2 regions of the Variovorax sp. R-27 genome follow, and region 1 is predicted to be linked to the other one. Evidence: predicted binding sites of a transcription regulator. Region 1 holds the regulator's gene; the other holds the start of a gene.
What was found. The regulator NrdR, encoded in region 1, represses ribonucleotide reductase genes. The targets are predictions, from matches to a motif close to CACNANATNTNGTG.

Region 1 (7,522 bases):
ATCTGGGACCCGGTCAACGGAAGCTCGAGCACCGCGACGAGGAGCGACCTCGTGGCGCAGACCATCGGCGCCACACCGGTCGAGGAGGGCGATGCCGAGTTGCGCACCGTCTCCCACAACGCCGTGAGCTACACCGGCTCGGAGGCCAAGCGCGGCTGGCACCTGAAGCTGCCTGCGTCGGGAGAGCGTGTCGTCTATCCGGGTGATGTGCTGACCAGCGGCATCGGGCTGTTCTCGAGCACCATTCCCGGCTCAGGCAGCAATTCGGTCACCTGCACCGCCGGAACGGGCGACGACGGCTGGTCGCTGGTAATCGACTTCTTCAGCGGCTCTGCGCCCGAGGGCATTGCGTATTCCACTTCCGGCGCGGTGGGGGCCTATGCCGGCTTCCGGAATCGCTCCGGCAAGGACGACATGGTTCTTCAGCCGAAGAACAAGGAAAAGGGCAAGGACGTGATCTGCAATGCCGCCGGAGAGTGCAAGACGTTGACACGGCCCGACGTCGTGCGCCGCTTCGGCTGGCGCAGCCTGATGTCGACCGACTGAAGGGAGGAGAACCATGAAAAAGCAATCCAGGACACAGTCTGGTAGACGGGGCCGCTCGCGCGGCTTCACGCTGATCGAACTCATGATCGTGACGGCGGTGATCGGCATCCTCGCCGCCATCGCCTACCCGAGCTACACGCGCTACGTGCTGCGGGCCAAGCGGGCCGACGCGAAGCAGCAGTTGTTGCAGGCGGCGCAGTGGACCGAGCGCTACATGACCGCCAACGGACGCTATCCGCCGGCGACCGTCGCGCTGCCGGCCGGACTGGGGCAGTCGCCGTCGTCCGGCACGGCGAACTATTCCATCAGCTATGTCGCAAGAAACGAGACCAGCTACACCTTGCAAGCCGTTCCAGCGGGGGCTTCGCGCAATGACGAGTGCGGAACCCTCACGGTCAACCAGCTGGGCGTCAAGCTGGCGGGCAGCAGCACCGACGCTTCGAGTGCGCTGGTGCAGCTTTGCTGGAACCGTTGAGGTGCCTGTGAGAGTACGTCGGTTGCCGACGCGGCTCAGATATCGCGCAGCAACTGCCTGAACTCGTCCACGTCCTCGAAGCTGCGGTACACCGAGGCAAAGCGCACGTAGGCGACCTTGTCGAGCTTCTTGAGTTCGCGCATCACGAGCTCGCCGACCTTGGTCGAGTCGATTTCGCGCAGGCCGCTGGCCAGCAGCTTCTGCTCGATGCGCAGCAGGGCGTTGTCGATCTGCTCGATGCTCACCGGGCGCTTGCGCAGCGCCAGCATCATGGAGGCGCGCACCTTGGTCGATTCGAAGTCGGCGCGGCTGCCGTCCTTCTTCACGACGACGGGAAAATTGACGTCCGGCCGCTCGTAGGTGGTGAAGCGCTTGTCGCAAGCGCTGCACTGGCGGCGCCTGCGGACGAAGTCGGCGTCTTCCGAAACGCGGGTCTCGACGACCTGCGTTTCAAGATGACCGCAAAAAGGGCATTTCATGCGGTCAGGTCTTCTTGCTCGGAATCAGCGGTAGACAGGGAAGCGGCTCGTCAGCGCGTGGACCTTGGCGCGCACGGCGTCGATGTTCGCCGCGTCGCGCGGGTTCTCGAGCACGTCGGCGATCAGGTTTGCGGTGATTCGGGCCTCTTCGTCCTTGAAGCCGCGGGTGGTCATGGCGGGGGTGCCGATGCGCACGCCGCTGGTGACCATCGGCTTTTCCGGGTCGTTGGGGATCGCGTTCTTGTTGATCGTCATGTGGGCGCTGCCCAGCACGGCTTCGGCTTCCTTGCCGGTGATGCCCTTGGCGCGCAGGTCGACCAGCATCACATGGCTTTCGGTGCGTCCGCTCACGATGCGCAGGCCGCGCTGGGTGAGGGTGTCGGCCACGATCTGGGCGTTCTTGACCACCTGTTGCTGGTAGGCCTTGAACTCGGGCGCCATGGCTTCCTTGAAAGCGACGGCCTTGGCGGCGATCACATGCATCAGCGGGCCGCCTTGCAGGCCGGGGAAGATGGCGCTGTTGATGGCCTTCTCGTGCTGCGACTTCATCAGGATGATGCCGCCGCGCGGGCCGCGCAGGCTCTTGTGGGTGGTGGAGGTGACCACGTCGGCATGCGGCACCGGGTTGGGGTACACGCCCGCGGCCACGAGGCCTGCGTAGTGGGCGATGTCGACCATGAAGATCGCGCCGACGTCCTTGGCCACCTTGGCGAAGCGCTCGAAATCGATGCGCAGCGAATACGCCGAGGCGCCCGCGATGATGAGCTTGGGCATGTGCTCGTGCGCCTTGCGTTCCATCGCGTCGTAGTCGATGGCTTCGTTGGCGTCCAGGCCGTAGCTCACGACGTTGAACCACTTGCCGCTCATATTGAGAGGCATGCCGTGGGTCAGGTGGCCGCCTTCGGCCAGGCTCATGCCCATGATGGTGTCGCCGGGCTTCAGGAAGGCGAGCATCACGGCTTCGTTGGCCGAGGCGCCGCAATGCGGCTGCACGTTGGCGGCGTCGGCGCCGAAGATCTGCTTGACGCGGTCGATGGCCAGCTGCTCGGCCACGTCGACGTGCTCGCAGCCGCCGTAGTAGCGCTTGCCCGGATAGCCTTCGGCGTACTTATTAGTGAGCTGCGAGCCCTGGGCAGCCATGACGGCCGGCGAGGCGTAGTTCTCGCTGGCGATCAGCTCGATGTGATGTTCCTGGCGCGCGTTTTCGGCTTGAATCGCGGCCCAGATTTCGGGATCGGTCTGTTCGACCAGGATGTTGCGTTGGTACATGGCAGTCCTTTGAAGACGAGGTCCTTGTTCTTCAACCAAACAAGGGCTGCCCAGGCGAACGGCTGAACGCCTGTTGTGGTCAGGCGGTACGCTTCCCAGTGGTATTCCACGTCAGCGCGTGGCACCGTGTTCGGGTGCTGCGCCTATCGCCAGTCGCGTACCCGCCGAGTGTAGCTCACACCCGGCCCGAAACCTCTTCAGGAAACGGAGGAGAGCAGGGCCACCTTGGCCGGCTCAGTGCGTTCTTCGGCAGGCTTGGGCGGTGTTGCCACAGGGATCGGCTGCGGACGCACGGTTGGCGGTGTGACCGTCGACGGCGCGCGGCCGTTGGCCACCTGCAGCAGGCGTTCGTGCTCGGCCATCACCTTGGCGGCGTAGCCGCCGTCGTCCTCGAGGTTGGCCGCGCCCACGTAGTAGCGCAGGCCGCCTTCGAGGGAGCCGGCGCGCGAGATGCATTCCTGCAGCACCTTGACGCCGACGCGCATGTTGGTCACCGGGTCGAAGGCGGTGAGCGTGCCGCCCGCGCTTTCGTACTTGTCGCCGTGCACGCGGGTCATGACCTGCATGAGGCCTTGCGCGCCGACCTGGCTCTGGGCGAACGGGTTGAAGCTGGATTCGACGGCCATGATCGCGAGGATCAGGGTCGGGTCGATCTTCGTGCGCTTGCCGATGCCATAGGCCTCGGCCACGAGCACGCTCAGCGGTTCGGCGGCCACGCGGTACTTCTTGCTCAGCCAGTAAGCCACGGCGGCCTGCTGCTTGGGCAGATCGGCGGGGCTCGCGGCCGTGGTGCGCTCGATGGCGGTGGGCTCGAGATCGGTGACTTCAGGCGCAGGCTTGCGCGACTGCAGCCAGCCCATCAGTTGCTCCTCGCCGGTCTTGCGCAGGTCGGGCCGCGCCACGAGGGCGAGGGCCGCGAACACAATGGCCAGGCCGACCAGTGCAAACCCGTTGTGGGTAATTTCAAAAAAGCCGTCTGCCACATCGGACACGAAGGTCCTTAGCCCGCGGGCCGTGACATCAAACGCCTTGTTCATCGCTCTTCCTTTCTGTGCGGCACCCGAGTCGCAACGCCACGGAAGGCGATGGATGAAGGCAGCGGCGCTTGGATTGGTACGAATCAGGCTCCGCGCATGGAGTGAAGGGGGTTAGGGGCGCGGCGACCTGATCAAGCCGGGGGAGTTCGGCAGCGGATTCAGGGTGGCTCTGCCGCGTCGGGCGGTCAGAGCAGGGCGGATTCTAGCGTGGCTAAATACCCGGTCAAGCATAAGGACTTGCTTCGTTATGCTAATAGTTGTTTAAAAAAGTTGCCGTTTCGAGGCGTTTCGGCTTAGGGGAAATCCCTTTGTAAAACGCGTTTGCAATCCGAGGGTGCGACGCCTAATCTGGACGGGCCTGAGCTTTTCAGGTGTTTTTCCGAGGTCCGGCAGCCCGAGGTGCAAGTCAAGGGTTCAGCGTCCGAGGATCCACGGTGGCAATCTCTTGCTGCCAGCACGGCAGGAACCATTGACTTCCGGTCGCGCGAATCGATGGCATGGGTTTTGTGCCCGCCATCAAGCCCGGTGACTAGACACTCCGTCGAATCACCGGGCTTTCTTTTGGCTTGCCCCCAGGCCGCGCGCACTTCGTGTCGCTTCTCCTACCCCCTGCCGGGGGCAACACTTGAGGCCCGGCAAAGCCGGTTCCTCGGTGTTTCTGGCATTTCTTCCGGAGGTGGGCTTGCGTCCTTTTTGCGTACCTCGCGTTGCCGCTTGTTTGCGGCACACTCTGGCGATGGACGTAGCTTCGATCAAACAAAACAAATGGGTGCGACGTGGGATCGTCGCGGTGCTGGTTCTGTTGGCCTTCTGGGTCATTGCCTGGCTGGCGGTGCCGCCGATTGCCAAGAGCCAGCTTCAGAAGATCGCAAGCGAGAAGCTGGGGCGGCAGGTAACAGTCGGCAAGATCGATTTCAAGCCTTGGACGCTCGAACTCACGCTGAACGACCTGCGCATTGCCACCGCCGACGGCAGCAAGTCGCAGGTGGCCATCAACCGCATCTACGCCGATGCCGAATTGCAGTCGATCTTCCGGCTCGCACCAGTGATCGACGCGGTCACGGTCGACGGGCCTGCAATCCTGCTCACGCACCAGGCCGACGGCAAATACGACATCGACGACATCCTTGCCAAGCTCTCGGCCGGCCCGCCGCCCGACCCGAACGCCAAGCCGGCGCGCTTTGCCATCTACAACATCGCAATCAATGGTGGTTCCGTCGACTTCGACGACCAGACCGTCAAGCGCAAGCACGAACTGCGCGACTTCGTGCTCAAGGTGCCCTTCCTGAGCAACCTCGATTCCAAGCGCGACATCAACACCGAGCCCAAGCTCGCCTTCGCTCTCAATGGCAGCAAATTCGACTCGGCCGCCTTCACCACGCCCTTCTCCGACAACCGCAAGACCGACGCCCACGTGCAGTTCAAGGGGCTCGACCTCGTGCCGTATCTCGGCTACATCCCGGGCGGCCTGCCGGTGAAACTCCAGGCAGGCAGCCTCGATGCCGACCTGAAGATCGGCTTCGAGCAAGCCGCGACCACTGGTCTGAAGATCACTGGCACGGTCGAGGCGCACGCCACCAAGGTGGCCGATGCGCGTGGCCGCGACCTGCTGGCCTTCGATTCGCTCAAGCTGGCATTGGCCGACGTGCGCCCGTTGGAGTCGGTGTTCCATCTGAGCGAAGTCGCGCTGGTCAAGCCGCAACTGGCGGTGGCGCGCGACGCGGCCGGAAAGCTCAATCTGCTGGCCACCGACCCGGCCACCGGCGCGACCGAGAAGGTCGCGTCACCACCCGCCGCGGCAGCGAGCGCACCGGCCGGCAAGCCGGCACCAAAGCCCGTTCTGAAGGTGCAGGTCGACAAGGTGGCCCTGAACGGCGGGCGCATCGGCTGGCGCGACGAAACCGTCAATCCCGCTGCCGCCGTCGACCTGACCGACCTCGGCATCGACGTCACCGGCGTCACCTGGCCGATGGAAAAGCCGGCAGAGTTCAATGGCAGCACGGCCATTGCCGGCGCCTCGCTCAAGTTCAAGGGCAGCGCTACAGACAAGGTGGCCGACGTGCAGACCGAGGTCGACGCGCTGCCGCTGTCACTGGCCGCACCTTATCTGGCGCAGAGCCTGGAGCCCACGCTGGATGGCAAGCTCAGCGGGCAGATCGACATCGCCTGGGCCCAGCCCGACCTGAAGTTCAAGGCGCGCCGCCTGTCCGCCGATGGGCTTGCGCTGACCCAAGCCAAGACCGCACTGGCCAGCGTCGGCCGCTTCGAACTGGTCGACGCCGAGGTCGATATGACGAAGCACACATTGAATGTGGCCTCGTTCACTGCGACCAACCCCAAGGTGCGCGTGGAGCGCGACAGCGAGAAACGCTGGATGTTCGAGCGCTGGCTCAAGACGCCGGCCGGCGGCGGCACCAAGGAAGCCGAGGCGAAGGTCGCCGCACCCAAGCCTGCGGCTGCCGAAACGCCGCAGCCCGGCGCCAACACCAAGCCCTGGGCGCTGACCATCGGCACGCTGGCGGTCGACAACGGCGCGCTCTCTTATGCGGACAAGGCCGGCGCGAACCCGGTGACCGTGGAAGTCACTGCCTTCAAGCTCCACGCCCAGAAGGTCGCGCCCGACACCAATACGACGTCGCCGCTCGAAGTTTCCGGCCGCATCGGTTCAGGGCGCTCCGACCCGGGGCGCTTCGACTACAAGGGCAATGTCGTGCTCAAGCCGCTCGCGGCCGAGGGCCGGCTGGAGGTGGTGTCGTTCCCCGCCCATACCTTCAAGGCTTACTACGCGGATGCGCTCAACGTCGACATCCGCCGCGCCTTCGCGAGCTATCGCGGCACGGTGCGCTATGCGACGTTGCCGGCGGGCATGAGCATCAAGCTGTCGGGCGACACCGCACTCGACGACTTCCGCGCCAACAGCGTCTCGCTCACCCAGTCGCCCGGCTTCGACCGCAACACCAACCAGCTGCTGAGCTGGAAGACCCTGAGCCTGCGCGGCCTGCAGGTCAGCATGGCGCCCAACGCGCCGCCGAACGTGGACGTGCGCGAGACCACGCTGACCGACTTTTTCGCCCGCGTGATCATCGACCCCACCGGCCGGCTCAACCTGCTGAACCTGACCAAGAAGGGCGAGGCACAAGCCAACGCCGTTGCCGCGGCAGCGGGCGAAGCCTCCACCCGCAAGGGCCCGGGTGGCACGACCACCACGACACGAGCCGTGCCGGCCAGGCCTTCGGGCGGCGCACCGGTGTCGGCCGAAAACATGGTCGGGGGAACGCCCGAGCCGGCCAAGCCGGCGGCAGCCGCCGCGCCAGTCGCCACCGCGCAGGCGGACAGCGGCCCCGCGCCCGTCATCAACTTCGGCCCGATGAGCCTGGTCAACGGCAAGATCGACTTCACTGACCTGTTCGTCAAGCCCAACTACTCGGCCGACCTCAGCGAGCTGACCGGCAAGCTCAGCTCGTTCTCGTCGAACCCGCCGAAGGGTGAGAGCGGCCGGCCCGCGCTGGCCGACCTCGAACTGCGCGGCAAGGCGCAGCAGACAGCCGCGCTGGAAATCACCGGCAAGCTCAACCCGCTGGCCAAACCGCTCGAACTCGACATCACCGCCAAGATGCGTGATCTCGACCTGGCCCCGCTGTCGCCGTACTCGGTGCGCTACGCCGGCCACGGCATCGAGCGCGGCAAGATGAGCATGGACGTCAACTACAAGGTCG
Region 2 (7,522 bases), 2.8 Mb from region 1:
GAAGCTTTCTATCCCTGAGCGGGGCGCCTGCCTGCACGCGTCCTTTTCTCTTTCATCCACCATTCAACCAACGGCTCAACCATGGCAGCAGTGATTTGCGGGTCCCTCGCGTTCGACACCATCATGACTTTCGAGGGCCGGTTCGCCGACCAGATTCTTCCGGACCAGCTGCACATCCTCAATGTGTCGTTCCTGGTGCCGACGCTACGGCGCGACTTCGGTGGCTGTGCCGGCAACATCGCCTACAGCCTCAATGCACTGGGCGGCACTGCGCTACCGATGGCCACGCTCGGCAGCGACGGCGCCTCGTACCTCGAGCGCATGCGCTCGCTGGGCATCGACACCGAGTTCGTGCGCCAGCTCGACGACACCTTCACCGCGCAGGCGATGATCATGAGCGACGTCGACAACAACCAGATCACCGCCTTCCACCCCGGCGCGATGCAGCAGGCGCACATCACGAAGGTGGCCGCGCGCGACGACATCAAGCTCGGCATCATCGCGCCCGATGGCCGCGACGCGATGCTGCAGCACGCGGAGCAGTTCGCTGCCGCCGGCATTCCGTTCGTGTTCGATCCGGGTCAGGGCTTGCCGATGTTCGACGGCGAGGCGCTGCGTCATTTCGTCGATCTCGCGAGCTGGGTGGTGGTGAACGACTACGAAGGAAAGATGCTGTCGCAGCGCACCGGCTGGAGCCTGGCCGAGATCTCGAAGCGCGTGCGCGGCCTGGTGGTCACGCTGGCGGCCGAGGGCTGCGAGATCTGGACCGACGGCGAGCGCGAGCACGTGCCGGGCGTGGTGGCCACCGAAGTGGTCGAGCCCACGGGCTGCGGCGACGCATGGCGTGGCGCGCTGCTGTTCGGTCTGGAAAAGGGTTGGCCGCTGGCGCAGTGCGCAGCGCTGGGTAACAAGGTCGGCGCGATCAAGATCGCGCAGCGTGGCCCGCAGAACTACGAGATCGACCGCAAGGCCCTGGGCCTCTGATCTTCTTCCCGCAGAAGCGCCAATAAAAAAGCCCGACACCGCGAGGTGCCGGGCTTTGCGCCTTCAAGGCCGCTGAGAAACTCAGGGCTTGCTGGCCGTGGGGAACGGCCAGGCTGCCTGGGGATTCAGCGTCGTTTGCGCCGCAGGGGCAGGCGCTACGGCTGCAGCCTTGGCGGGCGCAGCGGCCTTGGGAGCCTTCTTTGCAGCAGGCTTTTTGGCAGCAGGCTTTTTCGCGGCTTTCTTGGCCGCAGCCTTTTTCGCAGGCGCCTTCTTGGCAGCAGCCTTCTTCGCAGGCGCCTTCTTGGCGGCGGCCTTCTTTGCCGGGGCCTTCTTGGCAGCAGCCTTCTTCGCAGGCGCCTTCTTCGCTACGGCCTTCTTCGCCGGAGCCTTCTTGGCAGCGGCCTTCTTGGCCGGTGCTGCCTTCTTGGCGGCTACCTTCTTCGCAGGAGCCTTCTTGGCAGCGACCTTCTTGGCCGGTGCCTTCTTGGCGGCTACCTTCTTTGCCGGAGCCTTCTTAGCGGCCACAGCCTTCTTTGCCGGAGCCTTCTTTGCAGCGGCTTTCTTAGCCGGCGCTTTCTTTGCAGTTGCCATTTCTATTTCTCCTTGATCAAGTTGAAAAAATCAACCTATTGAAGCACTCCACGCACGTTGGGTAGCGTGAAGCGATTCATGGCGTTGAGATCTGAGCCCCAGCACCATGAACACCTGAGCCCCAGTCCATGCCGCGCTCTTTGGCGCGATCGGTGGCAAGGGCAATTCTTGAATTCATTAATTCTTGTCGAAAGATTCAATCCCAGGAGAGCGCACCACCCGACTGGTACTCGATCACGCGGGTTTCGAAAAAGTTGCGCTCTTTCTTCAGGTCAATCATTTCGCTCATCCAGGGGAACGGATTTTCTTCGTTCGGGAAGAGCGTTTCGAGGCCGATCTGCTGTGCACGCCGGTTGGCGATGTAGCGCAGGTAGCCCTTGAACATGGAGGCGTTCATGCCGAGCACGCCACGTGGCATGGTGTCTTCGGCGTATTTGTATTCGAGCTCGACGGCGCGCATGAAGAGCGCCTTGATCTCGGCCTTGAACTCGGAGGTCCAGAGGCCGGGGTTTTCGAGCTTGAGCTGGTTGATCAGGTCGATGCCGAAGTTGCAGTGCATCGACTCGTCACGCAGGATGTACTGGTACTGCTCGGCAGCGCCGGTCATCTTGTTCTGGCGGCCCAGCGCGAGGATCTGCGTGAAGCCGACGTAGAAGAACAGGCCTTCCATCAGGCAGGCGAACACGATGAGCGACTTGAGCAGCGTCTGGTCGGTCTCGTGGGTGCCGGTCTTGAAGTTCGGGTCGCTGATGGCGTCGATGAACGGGATCAGGAACTGGTCCTTCTCGCGGATCGACGGCACTTCGTTGTAGGCGTTGAAGATCTCGCTCTCGTCCAGGCCGAGCGACTCGACGATGTACTGGTACGCGTGCGTGTGGATCGCTTCCTCGAAGGCCTGGCGCAGCAGGAACTGGCGGCATTCGGGGGCCGTGATGTGGCGATAGGTGCCCAGCACGATGTTGTTGGCGGCCAGCGAGTCGGCGGTCACGAAGAAGCCGAGGTTGCGCTTGACGATGCGGCGCTCGTCTTCGGTCAGGCCGTTCGGGTCTTTCCAGAGCGCGATGTCGCGCGTCATGTTCACTTCCTGCGGCATCCAGTGGTTGGCGCAGGTGGCGAGGTACTTTTCCCACGCCCACTTGTACTTGAACGGCACCAACTGGTTGACGTCGGTCTGGCCGTTGATGATGCGCTTGTCGGAAGCCTTGACGCGTTGGGTGGCAGCAGGCGTTGCTACTGCGGCGGCGGCAACTGGACGCACGACCGCGCCGTCATCGAGCGCGCGGAGCGCGGGTTGCGCAATCGACGAAGTCGGAGCGTCCACCGAACGGCCTGCGGGCAAGCCGCTGGTCGATGCGTTGTGGTGCTGCAATCCTTGTTGCATATCCTTTGGTAAGGAGGGCTTGACTTCTTCGTCCCAGGTCAACATAGAAAAATCCAATGCTCAAATTATCGGAGTAACGATGTGAGTTGCAAAGTGCTCGTTCACATCGCACGCCATTTATGTGGTTGTTATGTTGCTCGCATGCATCGCGCGATGTCAGTCAATGCCTTCATTGAGTGAACGTCGCGCGATTTTTTGCATGCACCTCACTGACTCACTGTCGCGAGCATCGACGCGTTATTGGCACGCTTCACAGGTCGGATCGTCCACACCGCAGAACGCGATGTCGGTGGCGGGCATTGCGCTCATCTGTGCCTTCGCTGCAGCAGCGGCGGCTTCGAGTGCGCTCATGCCCGAGGGTGCGTCGTTGCCCGACGACACCGCGTTGAGACGGCCCGATTGCACCGTCGACTTCTCGGCGTGCGTCGCGCTCTGCGTACGCAGGTAGTACGTGGTCTTCAGGCCGCGCAGCCATGCGAGCTTGTAGGTGTCGTCGAGCTTCTTGCCCGATGCACCGGCCATGTAGATGTTCAGCGACTGCGCCTGGTCGATCCACTTCTGGCGACGCGCAGCGGCTTCGACCAGCCACGTGGTTTCGACTTCGAACGCGGTGGCGTAGAGCGCCTTCACATCCTGCGGCACGCGGTCGATAGGACGCAGCGAACCGTCGAAGTGCTTCAGGTCCATCACCATCACGTCGTCCCACAGGCCCAGGCGCTTCAGGTCGCGCACCAGGTAGTGGTTGATCACGGTGAATTCGCCCGACAGGTTCGACTTGACCGACAGGTTGCCGAAGCAGGGTTCGATCGACGCGTCCACGCCGATGATGTTCGAGATGGTCGCCGTCGGTGCGATGGCCACGCAGTTCGAATTGCGCATGCCGTCGGCCTTGATCTTCGAGCGCAGCGCGTCCCAGTCGAGGGTGGCCGAGCGGTCGACCTCGACGTAGCCGCCGCGTGCCTTTTCCAGCAGGTCGAGCGAGTCGATCGGCAGGATGCCCTTGTCCCACAACGAGCCCTTGTAGCTCGAGTACTTGCCGCGCTCGCGCGCCAGGTCGGTCGAGGCCCAGTAGGCGTGGTAGCAGATGGCTTCCATCGACTCGTCGGCGAACTGCACGGCCTCTTGTGAGGCGTACGGAATGCGCAGTTCGTACAGCGCGTCCTGGAAGCCCATCAGGCCCAGGCCGACCGGACGGTGGCGCAGGTTCGAGTCGCGCGCCTTCTTCACGGCGTAGTAGTTGATGTCGATCACGTTGTCGAGCATGCGCATCGCCGTGGAGATCGTCTTCTTCAGCTTTTCCTGGTCGACCTTGCCGCCCTTCAGATGCTGCAGCAGGTTCACGGAACCCAGGTTGCAGACGGCGGTTTCGGTGTCGCTGGTGTTCAGCGTGATCTCGGTGCAGAGGTTCGACGAGTGCACCACGCCGGCGTGCTGCTGCGGCGAGCGCACGTTGCAGGCGTCCTTGAACGTGATCCAGGGGTGGCCGGTCTCGAACAGCATCGTGAGCATCTTGCGCCACAGGTCGGTCGCCTGGATGGTGCGCGCGGGCTTGATGTCGCCGCGGGCAGCCTTCTCTTCGTAGGCCACGTAGGCCTTCTCGAAGTCGGCGCCGAACAGGTCGTGCAGGTCGGGCACGTTGGAGGGCGAGAACAGCGTCCAGGTGCCCTTTTCCATCACGCGGCGCATGAACAGGTCGGGGATCCAGTTGGCGGTGTTCATGTCGTGCGTGCGGCGGCGGTCGTCGCCGGTGTTCTTGCGCAGCTCCAGGAACTCCTCGATGTCGAGGTGCCAGGTTTCGAGATACGTGCAGACAGCGCCCTTGCGCTTGCCGCCCTGGTTCACGGCCACTGCCGTGTCGTTCACCACCTTCAGGAACGGCACCACGCCCTGCGATTCGCCGTTCGTGCCCTTGATGTGGCTGCCGAGCGCGCGAACGCGGGTCCAGTCGTTGCCCAGGCCGCCGGCGAACTTCGACAGCAGCGCGTTTTCCTTGATCGACTCGTAGATGCCGTCGAGGTCGTCGGGCACCGTGGTCAGGTAGCAGCTCGACAGCTGCGAGCGCAGCGTGCCGGCGTTGAACAGCGTGGGCGTGCTCGACATGAAGTCGAACGACGACAGCACTTCGTAGAACTCGATGGCGCGGGCTTCGCGGTCGATTTCGTTCAGTGACAGGCCCATGGCCACGCGCATGAAGAAGGCCTGCGGCAGCTCGATGCGGGTCTTGCGCACGTGCAGGAAGTAGCGGTCGTACAGGGTCTGCAGGCCGAGGTAGTCGAACTGGTTGTCACGCTCGGCCTTCAGCGCCGCGCCCAGGCGGGGCAGGTCGTACTGCAGCAGCTTTTCGTCGAGCAGGTCGTTGTCCACGCCCTTCTTGATGAACTGCGGGAAGTAGTCGGCGTAGGCGGTGGCGCGGTCGACCGGCATCACTTCGCGGCCGATGATCTCCTTGAAGATCGTGTGCAGCAGCAGGCGCGCGGTGGCGAAGGTGTAGTCGGGGTCTTTCTCGATCAGCGTACGGGCCGCCAGGATCGAAGCCTTGTAGACCTCGTCGAGCGGCACGCCGTCGTACAGGTTGCGCATCGTCTCGGCGACGATCGGTGCGGACGTGATGCTGTCGCCCAGGTTTTCGCAGGCCGACTCGATCAGGCCCTTGAGTTCGTTCAGGTCAAGGGTGACGAGCTCGCCGTTGTCCAGCACGTGCAGTGCGGGCGCGGCCGGCACGTCTTGCTCGCCCTGCTTCGAGCGCTCCTGCGTGCGGCGTTCGCGGTACAGCACGTAGGCGCGGGCAATTTCATGATGGCCGCCGCGCATCAGGCCGAGTTCGACCTGGTCTTGCACGTCTTCGATGTGGAAGGTGCCGCCGCCCGGACGCGAGCGCACCAGCGCGCGGATCACGCCCTGCGTGAGCACGTCGACCGTTTCGCGCACGCTGGCCGAAGCCGCGCCCTGAGTGCCGTGCACGGCCAGGAAGGCTTTCATCATCGCGATGGCGATCTTGTTCGGCTCGAAGGGCACGACAGCGCCGTTGCGGCGGATGATCTGGTAGTGGGCCAGGTTCTGGCCGGTGGGGGAGCCAGCAGTGTCTCGCTGCTGCTGTGGTGGCGTCGAGGGAACGGCACGCGGGGTCGATTGGGGGTTCAGGGCAGTTTGCATTCGCTTCCTCTCGGTTGGCAATTCTTGTTGGATGGCGGCGCCTGGGCCGGGCGCTGCGCCGGTGTGGATGACCGGACAGGGGACACTATATCTAGGGTGCGGGGGGTGTACAACCCACTAGATGTAGCGTTTTCCTATGGATACAAGGATTGCCGGTATTACTTCCGCCATAGGACACGGCCAGCGATGCCGCTTGAATACTGGCCTATGGTCTCTCAACCCGCATGGGGCTTGGCTTGCAAGCCGATTTGGGCCTGCAGGCCGCATGGTTGCTGAATCGCGCGGTTGCTATTTTCGCATTGCTGCGCTGCAAGAGCGACGCATCACGAGGTGCCGCACGATTGAAAAAATTAGCGCTGCACCACCTGCGGCGGAAACATCTGTGGATTCCAGCCGAGCTGTTCGCGCAGCAGGCGCCAGTCGAAGCCCGAGCCCGGATCCTGTTTGCGGCCCGGCGCGATGTGCTCGTGGCCGGCGATGTGCGCGATCGCGTAGTGCTGCGCGATCGCGGCGCACAGGCTCGCGAGCGTCTCGTATTGCGGCTCTTCGAAGGGCTGGCCTTCGAGGCCTTCGAGCTCGATGCCGACGGAGTCGTCGTTGCAGTTGCCGCGACCGCGCCACGACGACACGCCGGCATGCCAGGCACGATCGTCGCAACTCACGAACTGCCAGAGTTCGCCGTTGCGGCGCACGAAGAAATGCGAGGACACCTCGAGGTCGCGGATCGACTGGAAGTAGGGGTGCGCGTCCCAGTCGAGCTGGTTGGTGAACAGCTGCTGCACCGCGTCGCCGCCATATTCGCCGGGCGGCAGGCTGATTGAATGCAGCACGATGAGGTCGGTCTGCACGCCCGCGGGGCGGGGTCCGAAGTTCGGCGAGCGCAGCGCCTTCGCGAAGCGGTACCAGCCGGCTTGCCAGAGCCCGCTGTCGTTGGCTTCAGTCGTCGACATGGCTGCTCGCGCCATCGTCGCCGTTGGGCGTGGTGATGCCCAGCCGCGCGATGCGGTAGCGGATCTGGCGCAGGCTCATGCCGAGCCGCGCGGCGGCCGCGGTGCGGTTGAAGCCGCTCTCGTGCAGCGCACGCACGAGGATCTCGCGCTCCTGCTGATCGAGATAGGCCTGCAGGTCGGAGGGCAGCGGCGGCGGCGCGACCTTGGGGGGCGCCACCGGCACGCTCGGAAGCGGAGCCAGCGCGACAGGCGCGTCGGTGACGGGCGACAGCGGTGCTGGCGCGGACGCCGCGGCTTCGGCCGCAGCGGTGAAGCCGCCCATCAGGTCGAGATGAAGTTCGTCGCCGTCGTTCAGCGCCACTGCGCGGTGCAACAGGTTTTCGAGCTCGCGCACGTTGCCGTTCAGCGGATGCTGCGCGAGGCGGCGCAGCAGTTCGTTCGACAGATGCGGCACGGGCAGGCC

Region 2: a site for NrdR is predicted at 6,193-6,206, ahead of ACN9MV_RS05300 (ribonucleoside-diphosphate reductase subunit alpha). Genes of this name have one in related genera too.

Annotation. Positions count from the first base shown of each region.
Region 1 is NZ_CP183984.1:4,011,136-4,018,657, reverse strand. Features, by position in the region: gene ACN9MV_RS18825 (PilC/PilY family type IV pilus protein) at 1-546, shown strand, start outside; gene ACN9MV_RS18820 (type IV pilin protein) at 560-1,021, shown strand; gene nrdR (transcriptional regulator NrdR) at 1,057-1,500, opposite strand; gene glyA (serine hydroxymethyltransferase) at 1,525-2,769, opposite strand; ZMP/ZTP riboswitch at 2,811-2,936, opposite strand; gene ACN9MV_RS18805 (lytic transglycosylase domain-containing protein) at 2,967-3,806, opposite strand; gene ACN9MV_RS18800 (DUF748 domain-containing protein) at 4,543-7,522, shown strand, end outside.
Region 2 is NZ_CP183984.1:1,183,569-1,191,090, forward strand. Features, by position in the region: gene ACN9MV_RS05280 (zinc-ribbon and DUF3426 domain-containing protein) at 1-18, shown strand, start outside; gene ACN9MV_RS05285 (carbohydrate kinase family protein) at 82-984, shown strand; gene ACN9MV_RS05290 (histone H1-like DNA-binding protein) at 1,066-1,575, opposite strand; gene ACN9MV_RS05295 (ribonucleotide-diphosphate reductase subunit beta) at 1,772-3,001, opposite strand; gene ACN9MV_RS05300 (ribonucleoside-diphosphate reductase subunit alpha) at 3,194-6,109, opposite strand; gene ampD (1,6-anhydro-N-acetylmuramyl-L-alanine amidase AmpD) at 6,460-7,059, opposite strand; gene ACN9MV_RS05310 (sigma-54-dependent transcriptional regulator) at 7,046-7,522, opposite strand, start outside.